2 regions of the Alkaliphilus sp. B6464 genome follow, and region 1 is predicted to be linked to the other one. Evidence: riboswitches for the same ligand, from Rfam matches in the RefSeq annotation. Region 1 holds a riboswitch; the other holds the start of a gene.

Region 1 (16,580 bases):
ATACGCTGCAAATTTTGGACCAGATAATAATCAAAATGCCTTTTCTCGTTTAGAGAACATGGGGGCTTATGATAAATTTACCAACTATGTTGATGGGTACAGCTTGAACGTAGATCAGAATATGAAGGTGGATATGAGCTATTCCGGTGTCGGTGCGGTTTTAGAAAATAAAAACAAAAGAATAGAAATTTATAAGCAGGAGCTGTCTAAAGATGTAAGCCAGGCGGCTTATATCAATTACTCCAACAAGTTTTTATCTAATACGGCTAATCATGTAAAAGAATATGAAAGCAAATCGATAAAAAACGGGGAAAACGTTCATGTCCTTCAATGGTCTAGACAAAAGCTTAGTCGGGTTAAAAATGACATGAATTACTATGTTTCTATAGAGATATTTTCCGGGACAAGAGTGGTATACACCATTTTGGTGAAATCCACAGTTCCTCTTGATACGACGGGCGGTTACCAGTATCTCATCGATCATTTCACCACTTTTGCTCCAACCAAGGCTCCTTACATGAGAGTGGCAAAGTCTGTTCCCGTGGAGGAAAGGGGCTGGAATCAGGAGACAAAGGATGCACTTCAAACATATTTCGGTAAGGATAGTGTTCTGACCTGGGGCATTTTCGAACCTAGCGCGCCGGATGACTTTACCCAGTTGAAGCATCTGGAAACCTCCATGGAATATGAGTTTCCATTCCTGCTGAATTACACTAGCTTTGAAAACAAATATCAGCACCCGAACCTGAAATCCCGTCTTGAGAACGCGTATAAGAATCATAAAATTCTGGAGTTGACGCTGCAGACCTCATGGAAGCAAGATGGGGAAGGGAATATGGTCTATGATATTTTGAACGGGGAATATGATGAATTTTTGAAGGATTATGCCAAGACTGTAAGTGAATTTGACCATCCGGTTCTGTTTCGGCTGGGCAATGAAATGAATGGTGACTGGTGTCCTTATTCGAGCTACCATACTTCCAAGGACACGATGATCTTCAAGGAATTCTATCGTTATGTCTATCAAATATTTGAAGATGCAAAGGCTGATAATGTGATCTGGGTCTGGAATCCAAACGGAAAATCTTTCCCGGACTTCAACTGGAATGATGCTTCCATGTATTATCCGGGAGACGAATATGTCGATATTGTCGGTTTAACTGCCTATAACACAGGAACCTATTATCCAGCAGAGAACTGGACGGAATTCGATGTTCTGTATGATCCTCTCTATGCTGAGTATGATAAGCTTTATGAAATGCCGATGATGATTACAGAATTTGCTTCCAGCAGTGTCGGCGGAGATAAGAATCAATGGATCAGAAACATGTTTTCCCATATTAATAAATATGAAAACATTAAAGTTGCAATCTGGTGGGACGGCCGTGACTTGGATGCTGACGGAAACGTAGCAAGACCGTATTTTATCGATGAGACACCGGATATTATCCAGACATTTAAGGAACGGCTGAAGACATTCAAGAAATAGCTGAATTGGAAGCCGTTGGATTAGGATCTGCTTACGGCTGATATTACTCATATACCGGAAACAAATCAGGGGGATATTGCATTAGGGTTAAGTATTGGATATACAAAGTTGAAAACAAATATAAAAGGTAGAACTGATATGTTAAATAAAAAGGCTTCTATGTAAATTGTAATAAATTGCATAGAATTGAAAGTTATTAACGATTACTGTATAATTGGGTTAGTTTAATTGATAATGGAGGTGTTTACTATTTTATCTCAAAAGCTTAAAAGTAGCTCTTCAAATAAAGTAATTTTTTATTGTATTATTTATTTAATAGCATTACAATTTATAATTAATGCCTGTGTTCCAAGTAGAGTAGTATATAACCATAGACTAGATTATGACTTGGTTAAAGATAGGCCGACAAATATAGAAGCAGTTCTAAAGGAAATAAAAACAATAATAGCTAATGAAGAATTGGATGATTATGTTGTTATCTTAGGGGACTCTGTATCCTATAGTAGTCCAGGGCTTTCCAATACTTCCATAGGGTACTATTTAAATCAAATAGCCCAAGATAAAGGGAAAAAATTTAGAATCTTTAATTTAGCAATGCCATCTATGCAGGCGGGCGATATCTATACTTTATTATTAAAAATGGATCAGTATGGAATATCGAGAGATAATGTAATAATTAATGTACTTTATGCAGGGTTTGTAGAGAAACTGGATACACCGCCCGTATTTTGGCTGGATAAGCAACTAAAGCATATGGATCCCATTACTTACAAAGAGATCAATACTTTAGGTGCTAAAGATGAGAAAAAACAATCACAAATTGTAGCGTTGGCCCAAAATATTAAAGACAAGCTTTATGAAAACATACCTCTTTTTCAATATAAGGATTATTTACAGGTTTATATAAAAGAAGAATTAGGGAAGCTTAGAGGTCATGTTGTATATGCTAGTGAGCCAGTACAGCCATGGTATGAAAAACCTTTTTTAAAGGATTTATTAGCAGAATATCAGTATCAAATCGGATTTAATCCTACCCTATTTGTTATGAACAATACGAATCCACAAATATATTTCCTTGAAAAAATTATAAATCTTCAAGAAGGGAAGAATACGCTAATATATCTAGCACCTATTAACGAGGAATTGGTAGGAGAATATTTGGATAAAGAAAATTACTTTAAAAATGTAAAGACTATTGATGATTACTTTGCGCAAAAACCTGTAAAGTATATTAACTATTATGGAAAGATGCCTTTTGATTTATTTTCTGACCAAGTTCATTATACAGCTGATGGCTATAAATATTTAGCAGATCTATTGTGGGATCAAATAGCAGTGTGGAACCTTCAGTAGATTATAACCTATTAGATGGAGGAGGAGCTTATGCTTTTTCATAGTTTTGAATTTATTTTTCTATTAATTATGGCTTTTATTTTGTTTTATCTTTTCCCTAAGAAAAGATTGTGGATGCTAGCAATAGCTAACTTAGTATTTTACGGTGTATCCGGAATTGGGTATTTAGGAATATTTTTAGCTGTATCCTTAACTACCTATTTCTGTTCCCGTAAGCTGTCGTCTCCTAATGGGAAAATATATTATTTAATTGCAATTATTATTAACTTAGGTAACCTAGTGTTTTTTAAATATACGGGATTTATTTTAAGAAACATTGAAATGGCTCTTAATATTCATTTTCCATGGCAGGACGCTTTATTAGCAAAAATTATACTGCCTGTTGGTATTTCTTTTTATACATTCCAGCTTATAGCATATGTAGTGGATGTTTGGAGAAAAGATATAGAGCCTTGTAAATCTTTTGTTGAATTTTGGGTATTTATTGCATTTTTCGCCCAATTAATTGCAGGTCCTATTATGCGTGGAGAAGAATTTTTACCACAGGTTGCAAAGTTGAAAGAAATTAAATATGATGAAAGAAATATTAGATATGGACTATATTACATTGCAATGGGTATGACTAAGAAACTAGTATTCGCAGATATGCTAGCTCCTAAGGTTCAGTATTATTTTGGTCAAGCTAGTCAGTTAGGAACATTAGATTCTTGGTTTGCAGCATACCTGTTTGCCTTTCAAATTTACTTTGACTTTTCTTCCTACAGCGAAATTGCCGTAGGTATTGGCCATTTATTTGGATTTAAAATGGCAATTAACTTCAAGACACCTTATCTAAGTGGAAATGCGTCGGAATTTTGGAAGAGATGGCATATTACATTGTCATCTTGGATAAAAGATTATATTTATATTCCATTAGGGGGCTCCAGAAGAGGATTTCCTATGCAATGTGTATTTTTATTAACTGCTATGACTCTTTCTGGCCTGTGGCATGGAGCAGCTTGGGGTTTTATTGTTTGGGGTATTTATCATGGACTTCTTAGTGTAGCCCATAAAGTATATACTCGTATGTTAAAAGGCAGAAATCTAACATTTATTAAAAGTAAGGCTTATAGATGGATTACTGTATTTGTATTCTTTCAACTAACTACTATTGGTTGGGTATTCTTTAGAGCAGAGAGCTTGCAAGATGCTATTCGTATGGTATGGAAGATGATATCTTTCTCAGATATTAGGTTCAGCAGTATGTATATTCTTTACTTTGGATTTATTGCATTTTTATGGTTTCTACATTTTGCGGAATTTGCTATACGAAACAATGCACACAAACTTATTAATACATGGAGGGCTTATTGCCCAGATTATATTAGGGCAGCGGCTTATGTAATGATATTTATAACCTTAGTAATGTTTACTCAAAGAGAACAAAGTTCATTTATCTATTTTCAGTTTTAGATAAAGCCAAAACACCTATATAGGTGTTTTGGCTTTATAACGTATAGGAATATATTAGTATTCTTAATATATTTTTGTAAAATGGTGTTTCAGTGAGCTTATTAATTTAAAGAGCTTCGACAGAAGCCTATGTTTTATTTAATGGATAGCATTTAAAATAGTGTATATAAATATATTAGAGTTATATAATGAAAAGTTATCACAAGTATAATATATTTTGTACTAGAGGGGTTATAGCTTATGTCAACTAAAAAAAAATTATTAACTGCTTTGAGTATATTAATAGTTATTTTCATAATATATAAATTAGAAAAACAAAGCATACACAGGCCTGTTTTTAATGTAGAATATATACAGCATATTGTGGAATCCTTCGGCATACTAGGAATATTAGTATATATTCTAATAAATTCTATTAGACCATTTTTATTTATCCCAACTACCATTATGTTTATTAGCGGTGGTGTTATTTTTGGAACTATTAGAGGAAGTATATATACATTAACAGGATTAATGGTTGCTTCATCTCTCTCGTTTTTTTTGGCAAGAAGGTTTCAAAAACCATTTAAAAAGATATTCGGGAATAAGTATTTAAGTAAAATAAATAGTTTAAGCAATGATCAGGTAATAAGAGGATTATTTGTAATGAGGGTATCACCAGCTTTCCCTTTTGATCCTGTTAGTTATGGTTCAGGGATATCTCATATGTCTTACAAGCAGTTTTGTATTGGCACCCTATTAGGTGCATTCCCTAAGGTAATACTTTATACATTTTTAGGTGATCAAATAAATAATATATTTTCCTTGCAAACATTGATAGTTTTCGTCATATTATTAATTTTAGCCCTGTGTCCGTACTTTTTTCGAAAAAAACCTCAAGCTTTCAACAAATAATACATATTTCCCAGGAAATGTTGCAGGATTTTACAAGCTTATGTAGAATTATCCCTTAAGATAGTATTTAAGGGGTGACATTAATGTTTCAAATGCTTATAGGTATCGCTTTTTTAGGACTAATTACTATACCAGTATTCATATTAATTTTAGCTTTACGTCAAAACTTACTTGAATGTTTGAAACCTAAACCTAAAGCAAAGCGAAAACATGTTACAACCAAATCTTATTATAAAGATTCGGATGAGTTATTGCCAGTAAAATTAAGAGTTATAAAATAGTCTATTTCCACATAAATGGGGATAGATTTTTTTATTGATTAAGTCAAATTTGTTTCGAACAATGTACAGGAATAGTGAATAACATAGTAAATATAGGGCAAAATAAAAGGTAAAACAAGTTATTATAATAACTGTGACAGAAATTTGTACAAAGTTTCAAAAGAATATACTTATTTAACATCTGAGGCTTATGCCTTAGAACTTAAAGTAAAAATTTTTTTATAAGGTTGGTGGATATATATGGATGAGAGATTACAGTGTCATCTTTGCAATAAAGAAGATAACGAAGGAATTATTATACTTAATAAATACATATGTAGAGAATGCGAACTGGAAATAATATCCCCATCAGTTGATGAACTTAAATATGAAGTAATTAAAAGAAGCATGAAGGATATTTGGAAAGGCGTTTTTATTAATATAAATGTAAATAGTAATGGGATTTCTTTTTAGGAAATCCCATTACTATTTAAGTGAAAATTACAATATTAGACGACATTTTAACACTTTAAAAAATCATCATAAATTCTAAACTCAATAGGAATACATAATTTTACTTAAACTTAGTGACTTCCAATTTTGTTTTTCATATTTTCAAAGGATATTTTTCCTCTTTCACTTTTAACTTGTTCTATAGGGACGGAAAGCATTTGGGAGATTTCTATATCTGACTTTTTACTACCATAAGCCATTAAAAATTCCTTTAAGTTAGTAATTTTATTTTCTCTCATTAGCAGTCACCATCCTTTTCTAAGAACATTTTACATAGAAAATGAAAAAATCCTACACTACTACCAATATTTTGATTCCCCAGACCTCACATTGCCTTGTATATTATACAGGCATAGTCTGTAGTAATATTATTTCTAAAGGATAAAGGTTTTATACATTGAAAGGGGAAAAAAATTTTTTCTCGAATAATATATATAAAGTCGTATTATGATATTACATAACTAAAGTAAAAAAGGAGGTAAAAAATGACTAGGGCTCCTATTATAGATCAACTATTAGAACTAAATAATCAAGACATAGTATCATTTCATGTCCCAGGACACAAAAATGGGAGGATTTATAGTAAAATTTCATATAAAAAGTTTCAAGATATTGTATATAACTTAGATACTACAGAAATTCCTGGAACCGATAATCTGCACAATGCTAAACATATAATCAGACAAAGTCAGGATAAGGCTAGCAAAATTTTTAAAAGTGAGGAGACATTCTTTTTGGTAAATGGTAGTACAGCTGGCATATATAGTATGATAATGGCCTCCACCTGTCCGGGAGATAAAATACTTATAGATAGGAATTGTCATCAGTCAGTAATAAATGCTAGTATACTGGGTGACTTGGTACCAATATATGTTTATCCTAACATGGATGAAGAACAGGGAATTGCAATGGGAATATTACCGGAAGATATTGAAAAACAATTGATGGGGCATAATGATATTAAAGCAGTAGTACTTACTTATCCAACTTACCATGGTATTGCATGTGATTTAAAAAAAATAAGGGAAATAGTACATAAATATGATAAAATACTATTAATAGATGAAGCTCACGGCGCACACTTTGGATTAAGTGAATATTTGCCTCCATCTGCCTTAAGCTGTGGAGCAGATGGAGTGGTACAAAGTACTCATAAAACATTACCTTCTTTTACGCAAAGCTCTATGCTTCATGTACAGGGAGATAGAATAGATAGGGAGAAACTGAAGTTTATGCTTAGAATCCATCAAAGCAGCAGTCCATCATACTTATTATTATCTTCTTTAGATTTTGCAGTTATGGTTTATGAAACTGAGGGTAAATATTTAATGAAAGCTTTACTTGAAAATATTAACAATTTTAGGGAAATGGTTTATAAACTAGGCAAAGTAAGTATAATGAGTAAGGATATAATAGGGATTAAGGGAGTCCATGCTATAGACCCTACTCGACTATGGTTTGGGTTAAAAGGTATTACAGGATATAAGCTGGAGCAAAGACTTAGAGATGAATTTAATATACAGATGGAGCTGTCTAATAATTATGGTGTATTGGCAGTAACATCAATTGCTAATGATACACAGGATTTTTACAAGTTGCTAAGTGCTCTTGATATAATTTCTAAAGAAGAAACAAATAAAAACTCTGATGAGCTACAAACTTTTATATACAAAATGCCTGAACAGGTTTTTACTCCAAGGCAAGCTTTATATAAGAACAAGAAAAGAGTATTGCTTAAGGAAAGTAGCGGCTATACTAGCGGGGAATATATAATACCATATCCGCCAGGTATTCCATTAATTGTTCCAGGGGAAAAAATTAATGATGAAATTATAGAACATGTTACAGCTATTATTCAGTCTGATAAAGAGATTTTAGGACTTAAAGATGCTAGTTACCACTGTATTGAAGTATTAGCATAGGTTAATCTATAGAATAGGTAAAGACTTAGCTCTTATGGACTTTTAGAACTATCAGCCATCGAACAAAGTATAAAATAAAATAGCATATGAGGTGATTAGGTGAACAAAGGATTATTTATTACTATAGAAGGCCCAGATGGTGCTGGAAAATCTACACAAATTCCTTTTATTAAGAGGTTTTTAGAAAAAAAAGGGTATGAAGTATTATTAACAAGAGAGCCTGGAGGAACTGTAATAGGAGAGAAAATTAGAGGGTTAATTTTGGATAAAAGCCATCAAGAAATGTCAGATATTACTGAAGCTCTATTATACGCAGCTTCTAGAGCACAACATGTGGCAGAGCTTATTATTCCAGCTCTCAATGAGGGAAAGATTGTACTATGCGATAGATTTGTAGACTCAAGTATGGTTTACCAAGGAAAAGGTAGGGGTATAGGGTTAGAATCTATTAAAAATATTAATGATTTTGCTACTAACGGACTAAGGCCTAATCTTACTATTTTACTAGATATAGATCCTGAAGTAGGATTAAAACGTATTAAGGCTACAAAAGAAGTAGATAGATTGGAGCAGGAAAAATTAGATTTCCATAGAAAAGTTTATGAAGGATATATGGAGCTTATTAATATGTATCCAGAGCGTATTAAGGTTATTAGTGCGAATCAATCTATTGAAGACATAAGTAAGGATATTGAAAGTAAATTAAAAATATTAATAGGGGAGGAATAATTTTATGAAATTAATTATTGCTATTGTTCACGATGAGGATGTTCACCATCTTATAGATGATCTAACTAAAGATAAGTTCATGGTGACTAAATTAGCTACTACAGGGGGATTTTTAAAGGCTGGAAATACAACACTGTTAATCGGTGTAGAAGATGATAAAGTAGATCGGGTTATTGAAATTATTAAAAATAATTGCGAAACAAGAAATCAGATGGTTACTGCACCGACTCCAATATCTGGAGCTGCAGGAGTTTTTATTCCATATCCTATAGAGGTTAAGGTTGGAGGGGCAACAATATTTGTTGTAGATATAGAAAAACATTTAAAACTGTAGTAGAAAGTAGGGACAGAGAATGGCCTTTAAAGGTATTGTTGGGCAGGAAAAAGCTATAGAGAGCTTAAAACGAGCTCTAGAGCATGACCAAGTGGCCCATGCCTATTTGTTTGAAGGAGCAGAAGGACTAGGCAAGAAAGCTATAGCTCTAGAACTAGCCTCTGCTCTAGTTTGCAATAGTAATAAGGACAGGCCATGTGGAAAATGTAGTAGTTGTGTAAAGGTAAGCAGCGGTAACCATCCTGAAATTAAAGTAATTGAAGGTAAAGGAACAATAAAGGTCGATGAAATACGGGAGCTTATAAAGGATATACAACTAAAGCCCTATGAAGGCACACGAAAAGCCTATATTATATGTAATGCAGATAAAATGAATATACAAGCACAAAATGCTCTTTTAAAAACATTAGAAGAACCTCCTCTTTATGTTACTTTAATTCTGCTAACTACAAAGGGAAATAGCCTACTGCCTACAATTGTTTCTAGATGTCAAACTATAAAGCTAAATCCTGTACGTTTAGAGGATATAAGATCATATTTAATTAATAGTAAAAATATTGATATGGAGAAAGCACAGATGCTTGCGGCTTTTTCTGGTGGGATTGTAGGTAGAGCAATCGAACTATTAGACAACCCTGATTTTCATCAAAGAAGAGAAGGGGTTATTAAATTATGTAACAATTTAATGGGTACAAAACTCCTTAGCATATTAGATCAAATTTCGTTTTTTGAGGAACAAAGACCATATACTGAAGAGATTTTTGATCTTATGGTTAGCTGGTATAGGGATCTTATGGTATATAAGGAAACGGGAAGTATGGATCTTGTAATAAATGTAGATAAAAAAGAAGAGATAGATTTTCAGGTAAAAGGAATAGATTTAGGGAAAGTTAGAGATATTATTTTTATAATAGAAAAAGCAAAAAATAATTTGAAAAGCAATGTTCAATTCCACTTGAATATAGAAGTAATGCTTTTAAATATCCAGGAGGTATTATCTAAATGGTAACGGTTGTAGGAGTAAGATTCAAAAAGGCAGGAAAGATATACTATTTTGATCCTAGCGACATAGAAATAAATAAAAATGATTCTGTTATTGTTGAAACTGCTAGAGGGGTAGAATTTGGACAGGTTGTAGTTGGGCCAAAGCAGGTTTTAGAAGAAGATATTGTTAGCCCTTTAAAATCCGTTATCCGTATTGCCACAGAAGAAGATGAAAACCAGCATACAGAGAATAAGATAAAAGAAAAGGAAGCTCTAGAAGTTTGTACTGAAAAAATACGAAAACATGACCTAGATATGAATCTAGTAGATGTTGAATATACATTTGATAATAATAAAGTAATCTTCTATTTTACTGCAGATGGTAGGGTTGATTTTAGAGAGTTAGTAAAGGATTTAGCTTCTGTTTTTAAAACAAGAATAGAACTAAGGCAAATAGGTGTAAGAGATGAGGCAAAAATGCTCGGAGGAATTGGTCCATGCGGTAGATCACTTTGTTGTTCCACTTGGCTTGGCGATTTTGAGCCAGTTTCAATTAAAATGGCTAAGGATCAAAATCTTTCTTTAAATCCTGCTAAAATTTCGGGTATTTGTGGCAGATTATTTTGCTGTTTAAAATATGAGCATGATGTATACGCACAAATCCTACAAAAACTGCCGAATGTGGGCTCTATAGTTTTAACTCCAGATGGAGAAGGTATTGTAGTTGAAGCCAATGTATTATTAGAGTTTGTGAAGGTTAAAATTAATAATCCTAATGATAATAATGGAGAAATTAAATCCTACTTTTTACATGATGTAACTAAGGTTAAAGAAGTTGAAGTAGAAGATGAATTAGATATTCCAGAAGAGCTAAAATCTGAATTGAAGAAATTAGATGAAATATAGATTTATATAGTATGTAATAATAATAAAAGGAAAAGCTTATATAGAATGGTTTATACATTACCATAGGAGGTGGTTATGATGGCTTATGTAATTACTGATGAGTGTATTAGCTGTGGTGCTTGTGAGTCAGAATGTCCAGTAGATGCTATTACAGCTGGCTCAGACAAATATGTTATAGATGCTGCAACATGTATCGAATGTGGAGCTTGTGCAAATGTATGTCCAGTAGATGCACCAATTCCACAATAGGACCCTTAGATAAGGGTCTTTATTATTGCAATAAAAAATATAGGTTCTCTAATTACTAAAGTACTATTAACTGATTTTTACGACTTTTATAACTAATGTAACATATTGAATAATCAATGCTTATATATTTACAAGGCGCTTTTATAGAGTTTATAAAAAATAGCAGGTCATATTTACTTATTACTATTGCAAAGTTAAGTAATATTTTCTATTATAGTATGGGAGTATTATTATATAGTTATTAATGAAATACATAGCCTGAATTATCTAAAAGTTATAGGAGTTGATATTGTGGCAGAACATGTAATAGATAATGCAAAAAAATGTTTGCAATGTAAAAATCCAAGATGTCAAAAAGGGTGTCCTATCAATACCCCTATAAAAGAAATGATCAATTTATTTTTAGAAGGAGACATTAATGGGGCTGGAAAAATTGTATTTGAGAACAACCCATTATCTGTAGTATGCTCTTTAGTATGCCCCCATGAAAGGCAGTGTGAGGGTAGTTGTATATTAGGAATAAAATCAAGTCCTGTTAAAATAGGTGATATAGAGAACTATATTTCAGACTATAGTTTAAATTTAATAGATTTAAAACCGGAGAAAAAACGCAAAGGTAATATTGGAATAATAGGCTCTGGTCCAGCAGGTATTACTATAGCCTTACTGCTAGCCTTAAAAGGATATAATATTACAATATTTGAAGCTAAAGATAAGATAGGTGGAATGCTTAGATACGGAATTCCGGAGTTTAGATTACCTAAAGATATTTTAGACAAAATTAAAAATAGATTAGTAGAGCTAGGTGTCGTAATTAGACCTAACGTATTAGTAGGTTCTAGAATAACCATTGAAGAGTTGTTTAGAGACGGATTTGATGCTATATTTATCGGTACAGGTGTATGGCAACCTAAAAAGCTAAATATTAAAGGTGAAGGCTTAGGACATGTTCATTTTGCAATTGACTATTTAAAAAACCCTGATGTATATAAATTAGGAAATAAGGTGTGCGTTATTGGTGGTGGAAACGTTGCAATGGATGTAGCTAGAACAGCTATTAGAAAAGGTTCTAAAGAGGTTACTATAATGTATAGGAGAGGCACTGAAGATATGCCTGCAACTAATCATGAAATAGAATATGCTAAGGTAGATGGAGTTAAGTTTGAGTTGTATAGGGCTCCTATTGAAATTACAGAGGAAGGTATAATTTATATTGAAACTAAGATGGTAGCTGACGAAGCTGGAGAAAGACTTGTTGCTGTAGATGGTTCTGAAAGCTTATTTGAGTGTAACTCTATTATAGTTGCAGTTAGCCAAGGACCTAGAACTAATATAATATCTACAACAAAAGGAATAGAGGTAAACGAAAGAGGATTAGCGATAGTAGATGAAGATGGCAGAACTACTAAAGAAGGAGTTTTTGCATCTGGGGATGTTGTTACTGGAGCGAGAACTGTTGTAGAGGCAGTAAAATATTCGAAGCATGTAGCTGAGGCTATTGATAAATATGTTAGTGAAAAATATGGGAAAAAATCTAATAAAGTATGTTAATTAAAATAAAAATCAAGGGTATAGACATAAGTGCTTATTCTTGATTTTTTTTAATTTTATTATTTAGAGTAAACATATAAAATGGTATTATTTTATATTGTATATCTTTTATGTTATAATCATATGAAATTTATATCCAATTTAAAGTATTCAAAAAATAAGACATGATAAAAAAATATCAAGAGTTGAAAAAATATTCTAAAAGATGTATTATTGTCTTATAAAGCGCTATATAAAAAACATACATACAGTACCAGATGATAACAACGAGAGATATCCACTAGGGTAGCCGAAGAAGCAATGTAAAAGATGCCAATTTTTTTACAGAAACTTTCAGGCAGAAGGATCGTTGTTTGATGGAACTCTGAAGAGCCCGTATATGCGGCGCCGTAGGAGAAATACATTTTAGTGTAGAAACTCTCAGGCAAAAATACAGAGGACATGATGGCAGATTTTCTTACTATTCCATTATGTTCTTATTTTTTGCATAAATTATGAGAATATATTTTAAACTTGGGAATAGTTTTGTATGGAGGAATTTCCTCATACTATTAATTAAAATGATGTACTAGCTTTAATTTAGGGTAAATTATTATAAAAGAGGAGGAGATATTTATGACCGAGCTGCGCAGAACATCCTTGTATGAAGCACACAAGAGACATGGCGGCAAATTAGTTGATTATGCAGGATGGGAAATGTCAGTACAGTTTGAGGGATTAACAGCTGAACACGAGGCAGTAAGAACAGCAGCAGGAATATTCGATGTATCTCACATGGGGGAAATTGAAGTAAAGGGGAATCAAGCAGAGGATTTTGTTCAGTACCTAGTTACAAACGACATATCTGTGCTTGAAGATAACCAAATTCTTTATACCTTCATGTGTTACCCAGATGGAGGAGTAGTAGATGACCTTTTAGTCTATAAGTTTAACAATAATCATTACTATCTAGTAGTTAATGCAAGCAATGTTGATAAAGATTATGAGTGGATGAAGCAAAATTTAGGTAAATATGATGCAGAATTAATCAATATTTCTGAGGATGTATCAGAAATTGCTATTCAAGGGCCAAAGGCTCAAGAAATATTGCAAGAGCTTACTGATACAGATCTTTCAGAAATAAAGTTCTTCTATTTAAAAAGAGATGTAAATATAAATGGTGCTAACTGTCTTGTTTCAAGAACAGGCTATACTGGGGAAGATGGTTTTGAAATTTACTTAGATCATAAAGATGCTAATGATTTGTGGGAAAAGCTTATGGAAGTTGGTAAAGATAAAGGATTAAGGCCAGCGGGACTTGGAGCAAGGGACACCTTGAGGTTTGAAGTTGCCCTACCTCTTTATGGCAATGAAATCTCCCAGGATATTAGTCCTCTAGAAGCGGGATTAGGCTTTTTTGTAAAGTTAAATAAAACTGACTTTATTGGTAAGGATGCCCTTGTTAAGCAAAAACAAGAGGGGTTAAAGAGAAAACTAGTGGGATTTGAAATGAAAGAAAATGGAGTACCTAGACATGGATACGAGGTTATGGCCGATGGAAAGGTTATAGGCTTTGTAACTACTGGGTATAATTCTCCAAGTCTGAAGAAAAATATTGGTTTTGCTTTAGTTGATGCTAAGTATGCAGCCTTAGGTACACCAATAGAAATTAAAGTTAGAAAGAAAATTTTAAAGGCAGAGGTAGTTGGTAAAAAGTTTTATGATAAACATACTAAAAAATAACTTTAAATAAATATCTAAAAAATAAAAAACAATAGAAAATAATAAAAACAATTAAAGGAGGAGTATGGTATGAAAATTGTAGAAGGACTTTTATATTCAAATGATCACGAGTGGGTAAAGGTAGAAGGAAATAAGGCTTACATTGGGGTTACAGACTATGCACAACATGCATTAGGAGAAATCGTTTATATTGAAATGCCAGAAGTCGGGGATGAGTTTGACAAAGGTGATGTTTTTGGTGTTGTTGAGTCTGTAAAAGCAGCTTCTGACTCATATCTGCCAGTTTCAGGAAAAGTAGTTGAGATTAATGAAGCTCTAGAAGATTCTCCTGAACTTGTAAACGAAGATGCTTTTGCTAACTGGATTTTAGCAGTTGAATTAACAGATGAATCTGAACTTGGAACATTAATGAATGATGTAGAATACAAAGAGTTTTGCGATAAGGAGGAATAGTATGCATAGGTACATACCTAATACAGACACCGATGTCAAGCGAATGCTGGATGCTATTGGAGCTAACTCCATGGAGGATCTGTTTAAGGACATACCTAAAGGACTTCAATTAGGTAGAGAACTTAATATAGAAGGACCATATTCCGAAATGGAAATAGTTCGCCATATGAAAGACCTTAGCGGAAAAAACAAAAGTACAGATGATCTAGTTTGCTTCTTAGGGGCAGGGGCATACGATCACTATATTCCTAGCGTAATTAAACATCTAGCGGGAAGATCAGAGTTTTATACAGCTTATACTCCATATCAACCAGAAATTAGTCAAGGTACCCTACAAGCAATATTTGAGTATCAAACTATGATCTGCAGTTTAACAGGTATGGATGTAGCGAATGCTTCTATTTATGATGGTGCGACTGCGTGTGCTGAAGCGGCAATAATGGCAGCTGATAATACAAGACGTAAATCCATTGTTGTTTCTTCAACGGTACATCCTGAAGTAAGAAATGTTTTAAAAGTATATATGGGATTTAGAAATATTGAAGTAGTCGAAGTAGATATGCAAGATGGAGTAACAGATATAGACAAATTGAAGTCTGTAGTTGGAAAAGACACCGCAGGAGTTATAATCCAAAACCCGAACTTCTTTGGTATTATTGAAGATATAACAGAGGTTGAAAAAATTACTCATGAAAATAAAGCACTATTTATTAATTATGTAGATCCTATTTCATTAGGAATATTAAAAAGTCCAGGAGAACTAGGTGCAGACATAGTTGTTGGAGAAGGCCAATCATTAGGAAATAGCTTAAACTTTGGTGGACCATATTTAGGCTTCTTTGCAACTACATCTAAGTTAGTTAGAAAGATTCCTGGAAGAATAGTTGGTCAGTCTGAGGATGTAGATGGTAAGAGAGCGTTTGTTCTTACATTACAGGCAAGAGAGCAACATATTAGAAGATATAAAGCTACTTCAAATATTTGTTCTAACCAAGGGTTAGTTGCTCTTATGGCTTCTATTTATCTAACTACTTTAGGTAAAAAAGGAATTAGAGAAGTAGCTATGCAAAGTACTCAAAAAGCTCATTATGCTTTTAATGAGATTACTAAGGGTGGTAAGTTTAAACCATTATTTGATAAGCCATTCTTTAAAGAGTTTGCAGTAACTAGTAATTTAGATAGCTCTAAGGTTAATGAAGAGTTATTGAAGAACAACATCCTTGGAGGATATGAACTTAAAAAAGAATATTCAGAGTTAGATAATGGATTGTTGTTATGTGTAACTGAGAAAAGAACTAAGGAAGAAATAGATAAATTGGCTAGAGTAATGGAGGTGATATAATGAATACAGACTACACTAAACTAATCTTTGAAGTTTCTCAAGAAGGTAGAAAGGCATATAGCCTACCCAAATGTGATGTAGAAGAGGTTAATATTGAAAGTCTAATTCCGAGTGGGTTTTTAAGTGATAAGGAATTAGATTTGCCAGAGGTAAGCGAAGTAGATGTTATTAGACATTACACTCAATTATCTAGTAAAAATTATGGAGTAGATACAGGTTTTTATCCATTAGGATCTTGTACTATGAAGTATAACCCTAAAATAAATGAAGATATGGCATCGCTTTCTGGATTTAGCAACATACATCCTTACCAACCAGTAGAAACCGTACAAGGAGCTTTAGAGCTTATGTATGGACTAGATAAAATGCTGGCAGAAGTAGCTGGTATGGAAAGAATGACTCTTCAGCCTGCAGCAGGAGCTCATGG
Region 2 (16,580 bases), 1.3 Mb from region 1:
GTATAACTGCACCTACACCATCAGCTAATAATTCTTTTGCAAATTCAGCAGCAAATTTCTTAGAGCTTGCAACAGAAGTACCATTTCCAACTGTTGTATAGAAATATTTATGCAACTCTCCAATAATGCCCTCTTTTTCCATATCTCTTAAAACATCTACAGGGATTACTCTATCTGGATCAATGTTAGCATATACTGGGTCATATCCACCATGAGCAGTTTCATGATCTGCCTCTGTTAAATCATTAAATCCAGAAATATCATATTTACCATATTTAGAAGCACTTGAGGATTCAATTCTATCTGGGTTGCCTTTAGGTACAATACCACCAGAAGTTACTATTGCAATTTTCATATTACTTAGGTTCTTAACAGCAGCATTTGGTTCAACTCTATCAAAGTCTGGCATTGGATATTCTGTTACAAATTCTTCGCCTTTTAACTTTTTAAGAAGCATATTAACCGCTCTTGTTGCACCTCTTTCTTCTGCAAAGTAATTTTTTCTAATACCTCTAGATATATATTTATCTTCCTCAGGTGATCCAATTTCTTCACCTTTTAATAATTTGAGAGCAAATGATGACATTGCAGGAACGGCTTTTCTCATAGCTGCGGCTGAATTTCCAGTTTCGATAATGTAAATACTCTTTTTAAACATATCAGCACCTGGATTTTCAACATACATACCTGTTAAAACAGGAATTCCCAATTCATCATTTACCGCTTTTGAAATAGTTCCGCAAGCAACACCGTATCTACCAGCATTAAATGCAGGTCCAGCAATAAATAGATCTGGGTTGTATTTTTTTACCATTTCAATGATTTCAGTCTTAGCTTCTTCAAGATTTTCATTGAAATAAGAGTCACCGCAAATAATAGTTGCTACAATTTCAGCTTCCTCTTTTATAGCTGCATTTAAAGCCATACCAGGACCTACTACTCCTTCTCTTAGCTCAGGCTTGATATCAGCTTTTTCTTCTCCACCGATTCCAGCGAAAAACTGATTTATATAATGAACAACTTTTTTCTTGCTCATACTTTCCCCCCTCTCTCATTTTTAACGGGAATTATTTATCAATACGAATTAATCGTTATACTTAGAAAACTCACTTCTAATATTAGTCATTTCTTCAATGATAGAATCAACGTCAAGCACCATTTCCATCATGCCAATTTGATCATCATAAACTTCTGCGTCCACTTCATCTTTAAATTGTGGCTCAACTACATGAAAAACTCTTAGTCCTAACTGGACTCCCGCTAATGAACCTGCAAAGGTTGGATCTCCTGCTGTAACAGTTTCTGCTGCTAATCCAGATGCTTCAGCTTCTGCCGCACCTAAAAGTACTACAACATTATCTGCTCCATATTTTTCAGTTAGATCCTTTACTCTTTGTTGATTTTCAAGGTCCATAGCACCCGCAGCGGTTCAGACAAAACATTCTGTAGCTGAAAATACTACTTCTGCCCCAGTACCCTTTAGGCATTCTTCAATAGCTGGACCTGGAATTCCATCTCTATCGCCAATAATGATGATTTTTTTTCCATCAAATCTTGCCATACAGCTTCATCCTCTCTATAATTATTATTTGATTTTTAAATTTTTCGAATTTTTAAATTATCAATATCATATAATTAGTTACTAGAAACCTTTAGATGATAATTTAACAAATCCTGTTTCGTTAGTAGCACCTGTTATTGCTTGTATTTCTACTTCGATGCTTCCATCTTCTCTTAAACTACCAGAGAAACCTCCTGCAATTTTATCAATGTAATCTGTTGTTCCTATAATCTTTTTCATTGGAGGTAGCACAATAACCTCATTAGCATTACCATTAGTTACAACAGCATTAGCTTTCGGATCTGCATCCGCTAAAGATTGGGAAGCGCCATCTCTACCAGCATATTCGTCAGTAACAATAACTGTTTTAATGCCTTCATTTTCAATCTTTTTACAGTTCATAATAAGGTCTGTATCAGGGTTACCAAAACCTTCTTGAGATACAATAACACCATCTAACCCTAAGAACTTAGCTAATTTAGCAGTCCAATTTGAAGATCTCTCTTTATCTGCAAGGTAAACATTTTCGTTTGTAATAATTACTCCAACAAAGTTTATTTCTTTACCATGCTTTTCATATAGGTCTTCTATAATTCCATTGTTTAAATGGACATAAGTTGGATTTTTATCGCAAGCAGAAACGCAGTTACCACTTACAATAGCACCATCCATTATTTCTGTTGGATAAAGAATGGTAGGTACTATTTTCTTAGCATCTACTCCATATACATATGTATCATGAAGTAAACCTTGAGTTTGAAGCATATAAACATATCCTACCTTTGGTAATTCAGGATACTTATTAGCTGATTCAAAGATAGGTTCTGTTTCATAAACCTTTACTTCATCAGGCTCTACATTTCTCGCAGCTTCACCTAAATACATAGCGGCTTTAAAACCTATCATTCTTACAGCAGCCTCATGATCATATTGCTTTAAGCCATCAACTGGTTCTGCAACAACAACTATGTTGTGTAGTTGGGAAAATGGTGTATACTCTGCCCCAGGACCAGTCATATCGATGATACCTTCTTGAAAACCAACGATTTTACCTGCTGTTACTACTGCCACATTTTTTAAAGCATGTGTGCGGCCACTACCTACAGTATCAACCTTACTTATTACCCCTGGAAAAATCCCTCCAGGACCTTCAACCTTAACTCTAGGTTCAATAACGTCCTTAACTGGAGTAATTCTAACCTCTTCTCCTGGATGAGCGAATTCGATGTCGATGCTTTTAATATGTTCATCTCCACCAATTTCTTTAAGCATTTCATCCTTATTGACATAAAGTACGCCGTTTTCTACTTTAGTAGTATCCCCGAACTTTACATCATTAATGAAAATTTTTCCTAATTCTAAGCGCACAAGCTTCACCTCCCTTTATTTCTAAGGGCCTATAATTGAATACTTTCAATTCGTTCCCATTATAGGCCAGTTTAGTTATAAGTATTTTTTAATCATTGATTCAATATTTGTTCTTGTTGCATCATCCTTAGTTAATTCATCTACCTTTGCACCATTGTTATAGATAGCAATAGTAGGTAAACCTAATACCTTTTCCTTAATGGCTAGCCTTCTTGCCTGAGTAGTGTTTAGTTTAGTGAATTTAATTTTATCACCATATTGCTCTTTTAACTCCATAATATCAGGCATTAATGCTTTACACGGCTCACAGCCATCGCTCCAATAATCTACTAATACATACCCTTCAGCCTGAAGTACTTCACTTTCAAAAGTGTCTTTATCAACAGATATCATTTTCCTTCACCTCCTTAAAGTTGTATTAAACTTGCTATTCTAGTTCATTTTCTATATATTTTTCAGCTTGAATTGCTGCAATAGCTCCATCAGCAGCTGCTGTAATAACCTGTCTTAATGATTTTACCCTACAATCTCCTGCTGCAAACACACCTGGAACATTCGTTTTCATATTATCATCAGTTATTATATATCCAGCTTCATCCACATTTACAATACCTTTAAATATTTCGGTTGCAGGAATATAACCAACAAATACAAATATACCAAAAGTTCCATCATCTTCGTTAGCTGTATACTCTGTAGTTTCACCAGTTTTTAAATTTTTAAATACTACACTCTCAACTATTCCATCGCCTTTAATTTCCGTTACAGTACTGTCCCATATAAAGTCAATTTTAGAATTGTTGAAAGCTTTATCTTGAATAGACTTAGCAGCTCTAAGCTCATCTCTTCTATGTACTATAGTTACTTTTCTAGCAAATTTAGTTAAGAAAATAGCTTCTTCAACGGCAGAGTCCCCTCCACCAATAACAAACACCTCTAGGTCTGTAAAAAAATCTGCATCACAAGTAGCACAGTAGGATACACCTTTACCAGTTAATTCTCTTTCTCCTGGCGCACCTATTGGCCTTGGGTTAGCTCCTGAGGCTATAATTATAGATTTAGCTTTATAAGTTGCTTTTTCTCCTACTAAAACCTTTATTGACTCATCTACTTTTATTTCTTTTATTGTATCTTTTTCAAACTTTGCTCCAAACTCGTTACATTGCTCTACCATCCTATCTATTAATATTGGTCCTGTAGCATTTTGCATAGATCCTGGGTAGTTTGCAACTTCTTCTGTACTTACAATTTGCCCACCTGCTTTTTCTTTTTCCAAAATTAATGTTGACATTTTACCTCTAGCTGCATAAAGTCCAGCTGATAATCCAGCAGGTCCTCCACCTATTATAATTACATCATAAATGTTTTCCATATGTTTCACTCCTTTAATTTCATATTTTATTAGTTTTTATGCTTAATTAAAAATAACACTTTAAATTAATGGAATTTGAGGCTAAAATATTGGCTAGAATTCTAATTAAATTGCCTCATACTTTCAATTGCACTATCCAATAGTGTGCGATCAATTTCCATAAAATCTTTTAATATCTCATTATCCCACTTCTTAGGAGTACTTATTCTAATAAATTTTTGAGCGGTACTAATGCTATCTTCTATAATCATTAAGGAATCAATATGTAAATCTTCTTTTTCACAGGATATGGCCAGACTTTTGTAAGGCGTTTCGTTAGGTTTAACACTACCTGACAAAGGGTGAGTTAACAGTCTGTGTCCTTCGTGTATTTTATTCCTTGCTAGGAATAAAACGTCTAAGTAATTTCCATCAACAAATTCTATATTATAATCGTTGTTATATTTTTGTCTAACTTCCGTATTATTTGTAATAATTATTGCCTTCACCCAACTTTACCTCCGTAAATTTACTCTTTGAGTTATTCCCATAAAATTACTTAATTATACAAAAACAGAGCAACTAATACAACGCCTTGTTGTCATAGTTGCTCTGTTCATTAACCTGAGAGTTTCTTTCTTAAACTGCAGAAATTGCCCCATCGGTGCTAAATTACGCTTTTCAGAGTACCGTCCAAATACGGTCCTTTTGCCTGAGATATTCACTAAAAAATGGCGAACCTTTTAGCTTCTTCCTTCGGCGTTTAACATTTAAAATGTTAAATCTCTCCCGCATTTTTCTTCCAGTTACAATATTAAATTATTAGTATGCTAAATTTTTCTAAATATCTATCTTCAATCACATTATAATATATATAATAGGCAGTAGCAACTACTTTTATTAAATTTTTACCCATGTTTTATTGGCATTACATAAGAATGTTGGAATTGTCAAATTTATAACAAATTAAAATTTCTTAATAATTCATTTTGACTTTTCAGCATTTTACAACTTTTCGCTAACTTTAATAATAACACATAGGTTAATCTATTTTTCTTATATCCAAAATGCATTTAACTAAACACCATTATTATTTAAAAACCAGATCCAATTAAATCTAATTTTATGTACTTATATTTTAACTACTCAACAATGTAAAAAATAGCTAATGTACCTGGCCCAGCATGAGTTCCTATTGTACAGCCTATTTCAGTAACAATCACTTCTTTTGGATTAAGCTCATTGAGTACTTGTTCTTTTAGTACAGCTATAGCTTCTGGACAGATTGCATGAGAAATACCAACTACTTTATTCTCAAAGTTGTTTCCGCGCTGCTTTGCAAGTTCTATCATTTTACCTACTACCTTTTTACTTCCTCTTACTTTATCCAAAGGCTCAACTAATCCTTCTGCAACTGTTAAAATTGGCTTAATATTTAACATAGTAGCTATTGTAGCTTTCATTGGATTCAAACGGCCGCCTTTTTTTAAGTACTCTAACGTATCTACAGTAAAAATATGGTCTACCTTTAATTTTATTTCATTTAGCCTATCCATTATCTCCTTTAAGCTCTTTCCATCTTTCGCCATCTCTGCAGCCTCATATACAAACATTCCACCACCAAAGGATAACCCCATAGTATCAAAAACCTGAATTTTATCACTTTCCAATGAGTTTTTGGCTATTATTGCTGATTGATGTGTACCACTTGCCCTTGAAGAGCCATTTATACATAGAACTTCTTTGCCCTCGCCTAAGACTTTTTCAAATATCTGCATAAAAGTATTTGGACTTATTTGAGAAGTTTTTGGCAGTTCTTCTGATTGTGAAAGTTTTTCATAAAATTGTGCGTTTGTTAAGTCAACGCCATCCCTATATTCTTTATCACCAAAAATAATAGTTAAAGGCATTACTATAATATTATGTTTTTCTACAATATCTTTAGGGACATCAATCATACTATCTGTAATAATTTGAATCTTACTCATTTTATCTCCTCCATTATTCTACTTAACTTATCTATTAATTAATTATTAATTGACTGTTTATTTAATTCCATTCTATACTTTATTTAATCGATTTACAATATTTTCTATGTTAAAAGCAAAAGCGACACTACACTATCTAACATACACATGTTGCACTTAAATTCTAAAATCTAACTAGAAATTTCACCTACTTAAAATACTTATAGTTCTAACTTTCTTATATAGAATAAAAATAGAGTAGCCATAGCTACCCTATCTCATATTCGGATAATTATATTGTCGTAACACTTCATATACCACAATAGAAACAGAATTAGATAAATTTAATGACCTTGCTCTTTCTAAATCTACCATAGGAATTCTTATGCAGGTTTCCTTGTTGTTATTTAATATATCTTTTGGAATACCAGCAGTTTCTTTGCCAAACATTATATAACAATCTTCCTTTGGGTATTCCATATCACTATGGGATTTTTCTGCTTTAGTTGTTGCATAGTATATTTTAGCATTAGAGTTCTTCTCTAAAAATTCTTCATAGCTATTATAATACCTTAAGTCTAATATTTCCCAATAGTCAAGTCCCGCACGCTTTACATGCTTTTCATCTATAGAAAACCCTAATGGACCTATTAAGTGAAGTACACTTCCTGTTGCAGCACAGGTTCTAGCAATATTTCCTGTATTTTGTGGAATTTCTGGTTCTAATAATACTACATGTAGCAATTTTTCTCCCCCTAACTATCATATGTTAAAAGTATACCACTGAATTATAACACAAAATCAAGGCTCAATTGTAATAAATTTTAATTGTCTATGTAGTATTAGCCAGCGAAAAACTATACTCTGTATCAATAAGCTTAATAAGCTGATCTAATTTATTAGTTGGCCTATGACATACAAAGTTAGAGCAGACATATGTAGTAGACTTCTTTACCTATTGAAATAGTATTTATTATTGTATAACAAATTGATAAAGTTAATAAAATATTGTACATCAGTAAAATACTGTGAGTTAAAAATTATTTATATAACCTATTGAGTGCTAATGAAAAATCAGTGGCACTTTTTTCTTGACATCAATGTATATTGAGTGTATAGTGTGTATCATATACATGCACACTGATTATAAGAGGTGATTAATACAATGAAAATATTAATTTCAAATGTATCTGATAAGCCGTTATATCAACAAATAAAAGAACAAATAAAGGATTCTATTTTTAAAGGCGAAATATTAGAGGGCGATCAGCTCCCATCAATTAGGAACTTTGCTACAGACTTAAACGTGAGTGTGCTGACGATTCGCCGTGTTTATGATGAGTTGGAGCAGGAAGGCTTCATAACAAGCCAGGTAGGGATTGGTACTTTTATTTCAGCGGGTAACTTGGAATTGCTTAGAGATTCCAAACGGCGTATTGTAGAACAAAAGATGCAAGACCTTATTCAAACTGCAAAAACGTTAAAAATTCCGAAAGAGGAATTGAATTTAATGATGGATATTTTGTATGAGGAGGATAACCAATGAATACTATATTAGAAGTGACAGGACTAAAAAAAATCTATAAAGATTTCACTTTGTCAGATGTCAGCTTTTCACTACAAGAAGATTGTATTACCGGTTTTATAGGCGTTAATGGAGCAGGTAAAACCACAACACTAAGAGCAATACTTAACCTTATATCCAAGGAGAGCGGTACAATAAATTTTTTTGGAAAAGATATGCAGACAAATGAGAAAGAACTTAAAAATCGTATCGGCATTGTTTTGGATGATGGTGGCTTCTATGATGAGTTATCCATGTCTGAAATGAAAAGTATTATTGCTCCTGCCTACTCAACTTGGAGCGAACAGGATTATAAAGCCTATATGGAGCGCTTTAATCTAAATCCTCATCAAAAAATTTCTGCATTATCAAAGGGTATGCGTATGAAGTTTGCTTTGGCGCTCGCTTTATCACATAACGCAGACCTATTAATCATGGACGAACCAACCAGTGGACTCGACCCACTAATTAGAAGTCAGCTAATGGAAATTCTCACCGATTACATGAATCAAGGCGGAAAAAGTGTTTTCTTCTCCACACATATTACTTCTGATTTGGATAAAATTGCTGATATGCTAATATTGATTGACAACGGCAAGATTTTATTTGATGAAGAAAAGGATACATTGATAGACAATCACCGATTGATAAAGGGCGATAAAAAGTATCTGAATGAAGAAACACGCAAACTATTTTTAAATATTCAAGAATCTAGTTTTGGATTTACAGGGATCACGAAACAATTAGATTTAGTCCAAAAGAGTATGAGCGATATTTTAGTTGAAAGACCGAGTATAGAGGACATTATGTTGGGATATATTGAGGGAGGTAAAAGCAAATGTTAATTAGCCTTGTGAAAAAAGATATTTTACTCGTAAAAAAATACATGTTAGTGATGATGATTGTAACTACCGCTATTCCAATATTCATTATGTGGCGTGCGCCGGAATTTTTAGGCTTCAGTGCCTTTTTGATTTTGACCATTTTTGCCGAGTTTATGCTGTATCAATATGTTTCAATGGCAGAACTCAAATATCCAAAAGCAGATGCTTTATTATGCGCAACTCCATATCCCCGCCACACAATTGCAACTGCAAGATATACGTTTTTATTGCTGATTTTTGCACATTGCATTTTATCATATAGTGTTGTAGCACTTATTTTCCCGCAAATTGAGTTTCTTAGCTTATCAAATGTATTGACAGTGCTGCTAATCTCAACAACAATATTTAGCGTGTATACACCTATTCAATATAAATTAGGCTACGAAAAGACAAAATACTTCTTTTCTATTGTGATTGTTGCAACACCATTCCTGTTGCCAACATTAACGAAGCTACCGATTTCACTGGAATTGAACGGGTTATATTCCATGCCTTCTTACGCTCGAATTTTAATAATGACAGCTATCATTATAGTAGTTTTAAGTGTTTCTATAACTACATCAATCAAGATTTATGAAAAAAAGGAACTCTTATAATGTGTGCTTGAATCTTTTGAAAGAGGTGATACCATGTCGACACTTCCACAGCCGATAGTACTTTTACTTGTTCTTTTTCCTATTATATATTTGTCCTATAAAGCATGGAAAGATGCTAAAAATAACAATAACAAATAAAAACATGATGCCTCCAACAATTTTGATTAGAAAAACGAGCGAAATTTAGTATTGATAAAATGAACATAACCTTTGGTGCACACTAATTTTATTAGACAAAACTACTATCGCAAGCTTAATATATTTTTATACGACTACACACTAAAATAAGTAAAGGGACATTGAACCAAAACTATTGGTCAATGTCCTTTCTTTATACAATAAATTACACTCTTGTTCTTCATTCATTCATAAAACACTTATTATTTTCAGTCTATCTGCATTTTTAACGGTAAAAGCCTAATCAGATCCAATATCCGAATATATATCACCCTAAAACTAAAGCAGTAAAAAATGAAATTCCAGTAATCCAAATGGATGTAATAAAAGGATTATATGGCATCTTCAAATTTCCTGAATCCAGTAAGATTACCCTTCTAGTTTCAGAACCGAGATAAACGCAAAACAGCAGACCAAAAAATCTACAAAAACAATTAGAGTAATAGACTTCCAAAATATAGACATCCACAATTTTTTTAAATTCACCGAAAAGTATATATATAGCTTTGAATAACAATTTATTCTGGGAGATAATGTCACTTTCCTTCTGGGAAAGATATAAAAATACAATGGGGTGTAAATGTGAACGAAAGAAAAAGTGGATATGAAGTATTTATTGAAATGATGAAGAGGTATTTTATAGAGCATGAAAGATGGCCAGAAAAAGACGCGATTAGAAGAGCTAAAAAACTGGCTTCTCATTATAAAAATAAGTTATCAAAACTACGTTAATTAATTATATTACAAAACAATTTTAAATTGAGCGCAAAATCTGCGCTCTTTTATTATTTTAGGTTAGTTACTGTTTTTTGAATCCACAAATACAATTTAAAAAACAGTAGCCCACTCATCGCAGTTCCATATATCGGTTACAACATCTCTATAAAATTCTGTTTCGTGACATACTAAAAGTATGCTTCCTTCATATTTTTTTAGTGCTCTCTTAAGTTCATCTTTTGCTTCAACATCTAAATGATTTGTTGGCTCATCTAGGATTAGTATATTTGTCGGTTTATTTATAAGTTTACATAGTCTAACCTTGGCTTGTTCTCCTCCACTTAATATTGATACTGTGCTTTCTATATGTTTATTTGTTAGTCCACATTTAGCTAATGCACTTCTTATTTGATATCTATCATATCCTTGGAGGTCATTCCATACTTCATCTATAACACTGTTAGTATTTAATTCTTTAATTTCTTGCTCAAAGTATCCTATATCTTGATAATCACCTACTTTAACTTCTCCACTTATAGGTTTAATTAATCCTATTAAACTTTTTAATAATGTGGACTTTCCTAGACCATTGGCTCCAACTAAGGCAATCTTTTGACCTCTTTCCATTGTTAGGTTTAGAGGTTTGCTTAGTGGTTCGCTATATCCTATGACTAAATCTCTTGCTTCAAAAATTATCTTTCCTGATATCCTAGATGACTTAAATTGGAACTGTGGCTTTGGTTTCTCACTTGCAATCTTTATCTTTTGCATTTTATCTAACTTTTTTTGTCTAGCACTTGCCATTCCTCTTGTTGCAGCTCTTGCTTTATTTTTTTTAACAAAATCTTCAAGCCTAGCAATCTCTTCCTGTTGTCTTTCATATGCAGATTTTAATTGTTTTTTATTTATTTCATATGTTCTTGTAAAGTTATCATAATTACCTATATATCTTGTTAATGACTTGTTTTCAATATGACATATTATATTAACCACGCTGTTTAAAAATTGTATATCATGCGATATTAATATAAATGCATTCTGGTAGTTTTTTAGATATGTTTTCAGCCATTCTATATGATCCTCATCAAGATAGTTTGTAGGTTCATCTAGTAATAATATGTCTGGTTCTTCTAAAAGAAGTTTAGCTAATATAACCTTAGTTCTTTGTCCACCACTTAACTCTGTAACTTCCTTATCTAATCCTAAATTTCTAAGTCCAAGTCCTACTGCAACTGCTTCTATCTTAGAATCTATGCTGTAAAATCCGTTGTTATCTAAGGTATCTTGAATATTAGCTGCTTGCTGAAGTGCTTTGCTCATTTCTTCTTCATTCATTTGACCTATTCTATCATATAAATCCTTCATCTTGGTTTCCATCTCAAAGAGATATGAAAACGCTTCTCTTAACACAGATTTTATAGATTTTCCTTTTTTAAGTTCAGTATGCTGGTCCATATATCCAATCCTAACTTTATTGCTCCACTCTATTTCCCCTTCATCTGGCATTAATTTATTTGTTATAATATTCATAAAAGTCGACTTTCCTTCACCATTATCCCCTATAAGTCCTACATGTTCTCCCTTTAGTAGTCTAAAAGACACATATTCAAATATTGCTCTATCTCCAAATCTATGGCTCATATTTTTAACAGTTAAAATACTCATTACTATACTTTCCCTTTCTAAAAAGTTCTCATTTAAAAATTTACTTATTGAGGATTAATCCTTCTAATCAGATCATATCATTGGCTCTTCTCACTTCTCAAGTTCATAAATGATTCTGTATCAAAGTCGTTTATACTTAATTCTAAAATTGCAAATAAAAAAATCGGTATTTAATTATCTATATTGATAATATCAAAATACCGATTTGTATTTATATTATTTGTTTTTCTTGTCTAATTATTCTTCTAATACTATACTCAGTAAGATAGTACTGCTCAGCAAGTTCTTTAATAGATATTCCTTGATTGTATAAATCAAAAATCTCCCTATTTCTTTCCTTCAAGCTATCTTTTGCACCACTATTCTCTCCCCAAGCTTTCTTGTTCTTACGTTTTACAGGTATATATAAATACCCACCCTCTATATATTGTTGAATTAATTCAATTACATCTTCTGGCAATATATTTTGTGCCTTTTCATATTTCATAATCCCTGCTCCTATCTACTTTTTAATCTGTAAATAACGAAGCAAAGACCACACAAAACAATTTAAAGCTAAATTAATCTAATAAAATTCGGCTCTGAACAAGACTTGTTCCCTCTGCTTCATGTTGTCTTTGCACAGAGCCTAGGTGGGCAGTACGTTTTGTTGTATATTTCATACATAGTCCTCCTATCAATTTAAATTCACATTACTGAACTGAGTCTGAAGTAATTTTATCATATATATTTATAAAGTAAAGGTATAGGACTATGATTATAAAAGTAAATAAAAAGTTACCCATATATTAATTATAGTAAAATTACTATTCGTAATATTTCGGTTGTATTTAAATCTAATAGTTGTAATATTATAACTATTCATATAATATAGTCACAAAAGGAGGGGTTTTATGGATGAAATAGATATAAAAATTTTAAAATAATAAAAAACTATAATACAGAAATCAATTGGAGTAAAGTTGGCCAGGGTATTGGAGCTATTGTATTTATTAATGTAAGGACATCAGACTTTAAAGAAATTATGGAGCAGGTAATAAATTTAAAGATTGAAGGGCTCACTATAGAAAAATGCTATAGGATTACTGGACAATGGTGCATAATGCTTAAAATTAGAGCAAGTTTAACAGAACAGGTAACTCTGCTTCATGATGAACTATTGAAAATTGAAGGTATGTCAGATACTTTTACTATGCTTATATTATCAGAAGCAAATAAAAACCAACAATTATAAATATAAGGGGATAGGTCTATGAATAATAACATTTCAAAAGAGCTGAATTTTAAAAACGAAAAAGTATTAAAGTATTTACCTGGAAGCCCTGAAAGAGTGGAGCTTGAAAATGAATTGTCACATATAAAATCCTCATTTATTGATATACCTGTTATAATAGGAGGTCAAGAAATACGGACTGGCAATAAAGGAAAATGTATAATTCCCCATGATAATAAAAAAATAATAGGAGAATATCATAAAGCAGGAAAAAAAGAAGTTGAAATGGCTATTAGAGAAGCATTACAAGCAAAAATTAATTGGGAAAGATTACATTGGGAATCCAGGGTAGCCATATTTTTAAGAGCTGCTGAATTAGCTTCTGGGCCTTGGAGGGCTAAACTTAATGCTGCTACTATGCTTTCTCAAAGCAAAACTTTTAAACAAGCTGAAATAGATTCAGCATGTGAATTAGTAGATTTTATGAGATATAACGCAGTTTGCTTACATCAAATATACAGTGAACAGCCTATATCTACAAAATCTGTATGGAACAGAATGGAGTATAGACCTCTCGAAGGATTTATTTTTGCTGTGTCTCCTTTTAATTTTACTGCTATAGGTAGTAATCTTGTTGGGGCTCCAGCCATAGCTGGTAACACTGTTGTATGGAAACCTGCATCAAATGCAGTCTATTCATCATATATGGTATATAAATTATTTCAGGAAGCAGGTTTACCAGATGGTGTTATAAACTTTATTCCCGGAAATCCTAAAGATATAGGAGATACTGTTATGGTTAATGAAAACCTTAGCGGAATACATTTTACCGGTTCAACAAAAGTGTTCCAAGATATGTGGACAACAATAGGAAATAATATATCTAATTATAAAACCTTCCCAAGAATTGTAGGAGAGACAGGGGGGAAAAATTATATTATTGTCCACAATTCTGCTAATGTAGAAGCTGTATCACGTGGCATTCTCGAGGGGGCTTTTGAGTATCAAGGACAAAAATGTTCTGCAGCATCCAGAGCCTACATAGCAAGAAGCTTATGGCCATCCATTAAAGAAAATCTACTAGAAAAAGTTAATAATATAAAGGTAGGAAGTGTAGAAGATTTCACTAATTTTATGGGAGCGGTTATTGATAAAAAATCCTTCAATACAGTGAAGGAGTATATTGAATTTGCTCAGAATTCCACAGAAGCAGAAATACTTTTTGGCGGCAAATGCGATGACAGTGTCGGTTATTTTATAGAACCTACTGTAATAGTAACCAATAACCCACATTTTAAGACTATGGAAGAGGAAATATTCGGACCAGTTTTAACTGTGTACATATACAATGACGAGGATTATCTAGATACTCTTAAGTTATGCAATAATACATCTAAATATGGGCTGACAGGTTCGATTTATGCAAAAGATAGATATGCAATAGCAGAATGCGAAAGAGAATTGGTTCATACTGCAGGTAATTTTTATATAAATGATAGACCAACAGGAGCAGTAGTAGGACAGCAACCATTTGGAGGCGGCAGACTATCCGGCACTAATGATAAAGCAGGCTCTAAATTAAACTTGATCCGTTGGATGAGTCCGAAGGTCATTAAAGAAAATCTTAGTTAATTACAATTTATCCTAAATTAATATTATCTGTGATAAACCAACTTGATTTTCTAAGTTGGTTTTTATATGATATTTATAATATTTTATATATTTTTAGTATGTCTAAATTTCAGTTTTTAGATAAAAAATATACTAAGGGCAGAGTGGAGCTTATTTAGGTATATAAAAGCACTGCCTTTTGATGATAACTTTAGCTTATGGAAAGATATTTCAATGGGAGAAGGTTTAAGTCCTATTGTTGCATTAGAAAAAGACAATCCAGATTTATTAGTCAAGGTCGAGACTATTTAATGCTGACTTTATCCTTTAAGGATAGATGTGCTGTTGTTTTGATTTCAAAAGCAAAGGAACTAGGAATAAAAAATACAATCATAAAATAATTGGTAAGGTAATCTTACCCCTATGTGGTGCTGGATTAAAAACCGATTAACTTTCAAACCACAAAGTAAATCCTTCTCATTTAGAATAATGAGCATATTTTCACTTCCCACAAACTGCTATCATATCTCTGATATAATTTGAATCAGTACCACAGCATCCTCCTAAAATATTGATCCCCATCTCATTTACTTTTTTCATATGATTAGAAAACTCCGTTGAATTTATCTCGTGAGAATCAGAATCTTTTATAACCATGCCAGCATTAGGTTTGCAAATTAAAGGAAATGATACAAGCTTCGTAATCTCACTCATTATTTTAATTGAATCAAAGGAACCAAATGAGCAGTTAACCCCTATTGCATCCACATGGAGATTTTCTAAGGTATTAATGATTAAAGAAATATCTTCACCAGAGTATAATTTCATATCTTTTCCCAGAATAAAACTAGCGAAAATAGGAAGATTAGAATTATCTTTAGACGCTTTTATCGCTATAATCAATTCATTTAAATTATACATTGTTTCTATAAATATTAAATCGCAACCATTTTCTGTGCCTAATTTTGCCTGCATAGCGAACATATCGTAAACCTCATTAGAAGTAATATTTTTATCATCTATAGGTTTTCCAATTGGACCAATATCTAAAGCTATATATTTTTTATCCTCATCATTGATAGAAGAAACAGCATCTTGAGCTATATTTATTCCTCTTAAAATAGCTTCTTTAGGATTTATATTAGTACCCCATAGTCTAATAGGATTACAACCAAATGTATTGGTTAAAATAACATCACTACCTGCTAAAAGATAGTCCCTATGCACTTTTTTAACTGATTCAGGATTAGAGAAGCTAAATGTTTCCATGTTTGCTAGTCTTTTATTATTTATTTTCATAAGATTAGTTCCCATAGCCCCGTCTAAATAAATGTTTTGTTTTTTATCTAATAAATTTTTTATCATTACATATTCAGCTCCTAAGAAAACAATTCTTTAAAGACAATATATGAATCTAATGAAAATCCAAGCCATTATTAAAGTTTGTGTAAGACTTTAAATATGGTAAAGTTGAATTACTCAAATATTAGATCATAATACCTTGAAATCTTTCTTTCTATATCTTGCATACTAATATATCTAGCCTCTCTTATTGTCTCTTTTCCTTCAATAAATACAAGAATAGCAGGAATAGTAAAAATATCATAGGTTGCTGATACTTGCATCGATTTTTCTACATCAACTTGAATGCTCCTAATTTTAGGATATATTTTAAGAACTTCCTCTACCTTTGGTTTCATAGCACTACATACACCGCAAGTCTTACTTCCAAAGTACACTAATACCATCTTATTGTTATTTATCAATTTCTTTACAACTTCATTTGAGTCTATTATATTCACAAAACATCAATCCTTCACTTAGTTGCATAGTTTAATCTTACTATTGTATTACTATATTAATATACTATCGATCATATATTTAAAATAAGTATAATACTAAATAT

Evidence for each region. Region 1 has a riboswitch for glycine ahead of gcvT (glycine cleavage system aminomethyltransferase GcvT). Riboswitches for the same ligand answer to the same signal wherever they lie in the genome.
Region 2: another riboswitch for glycine. It lies ahead of HYG84_RS16740 (GrdX family protein); the one in region 1 lies ahead of gcvT (glycine cleavage system aminomethyltransferase GcvT).

Annotation. Positions count from the first base shown of each region.
Region 1 covers NZ_CP058557.1:1,197,879-1,214,458, forward strand. Annotated here, with positions in the region: gene HYG84_RS05770 (glycoside hydrolase family 26 protein) at 1-1,489, shown strand, start outside; gene HYG84_RS05775 (hypothetical protein) at 1,724-2,842, shown strand; gene HYG84_RS05780 (MBOAT family O-acyltransferase) at 2,873-4,294, shown strand; gene HYG84_RS05785 (TVP38/TMEM64 family protein) at 4,535-5,188, shown strand; gene HYG84_RS05790 (hypothetical protein) at 5,272-5,469, shown strand; gene HYG84_RS05795 (sigma factor G inhibitor Gin) at 5,710-5,922, shown strand; gene HYG84_RS05800 (hypothetical protein) at 6,033-6,200, opposite strand; gene HYG84_RS05805 (aminotransferase class I/II-fold pyridoxal phosphate-dependent enzyme) at 6,447-7,883, shown strand; gene tmk (dTMP kinase) at 7,983-8,612, shown strand; gene HYG84_RS05815 (cyclic-di-AMP receptor) at 8,617-8,946, shown strand; gene holB (DNA polymerase III subunit delta') at 8,966-9,955, shown strand; gene HYG84_RS05825 (PSP1 domain-containing protein) at 9,949-10,836, shown strand; gene HYG84_RS05830 (DUF362 domain-containing protein) at 10,915-11,085, shown strand; gene HYG84_RS05835 (NAD(P)-dependent oxidoreductase) at 11,377-12,636, shown strand; glycine riboswitch at 12,894-12,995, shown strand; glycine riboswitch at 12,999-13,074, shown strand; gene gcvT (glycine cleavage system aminomethyltransferase GcvT) at 13,252-14,358, shown strand; gene gcvH (glycine cleavage system protein GcvH) at 14,428-14,811, shown strand; gene gcvPA (aminomethyl-transferring glycine dehydrogenase subunit GcvPA) at 14,813-16,153, shown strand; gene gcvPB (aminomethyl-transferring glycine dehydrogenase subunit GcvPB) at 16,153-16,580, shown strand, end outside.
Region 2 covers NZ_CP058557.1:3,287,829-3,304,408, forward strand. Annotated here, with positions in the region: gene grdB (glycine reductase complex selenoprotein B) at 1-1,036, opposite strand, end outside; gene grdA (glycine/sarcosine/betaine reductase complex selenoprotein A) at 1,085-1,561, opposite strand; gene HYG84_RS16725 (glycine/sarcosine/betaine reductase component B subunit) at 1,643-2,929, opposite strand; gene trxA (thioredoxin TrxA) at 3,005-3,322, opposite strand; gene trxB (thioredoxin-disulfide reductase) at 3,357-4,301, opposite strand; gene HYG84_RS16740 (GrdX family protein) at 4,403-4,789, opposite strand; glycine riboswitch at 4,889-4,969, opposite strand; glycine riboswitch at 4,971-5,082, opposite strand; gene HYG84_RS16745 (DegV family protein) at 5,423-6,268, opposite strand; gene trmL (tRNA (uridine(34)/cytosine(34)/5-carboxymethylaminomethyluridine(34)-2'-O)-methyltransferase TrmL) at 6,521-6,991, opposite strand; gene HYG84_RS16755 (GntR family transcriptional regulator) at 7,413-7,793, shown strand; gene HYG84_RS16760 (ABC transporter ATP-binding protein) at 7,790-8,656, shown strand; gene HYG84_RS16765 (ABC-2 transporter permease) at 8,650-9,291, shown strand; gene HYG84_RS16770 (hypothetical protein) at 10,051-10,200, shown strand; gene HYG84_RS16775 (ABC-F family ATP-binding cassette domain-containing protein) at 10,297-11,850, opposite strand; gene HYG84_RS16780 (CD3324 family protein) at 12,062-12,337, opposite strand; gene HYG84_RS16785 (Lrp/AsnC ligand binding domain-containing protein) at 12,875-13,084, shown strand; gene pruA (L-glutamate gamma-semialdehyde dehydrogenase) at 13,103-14,695, shown strand; gene HYG84_RS16795 (hypothetical protein) at 14,893-15,075, shown strand; gene HYG84_RS16800 (homocysteine S-methyltransferase family protein) at 15,176-16,039, opposite strand; gene HYG84_RS16805 (thioredoxin family protein) at 16,150-16,476, opposite strand.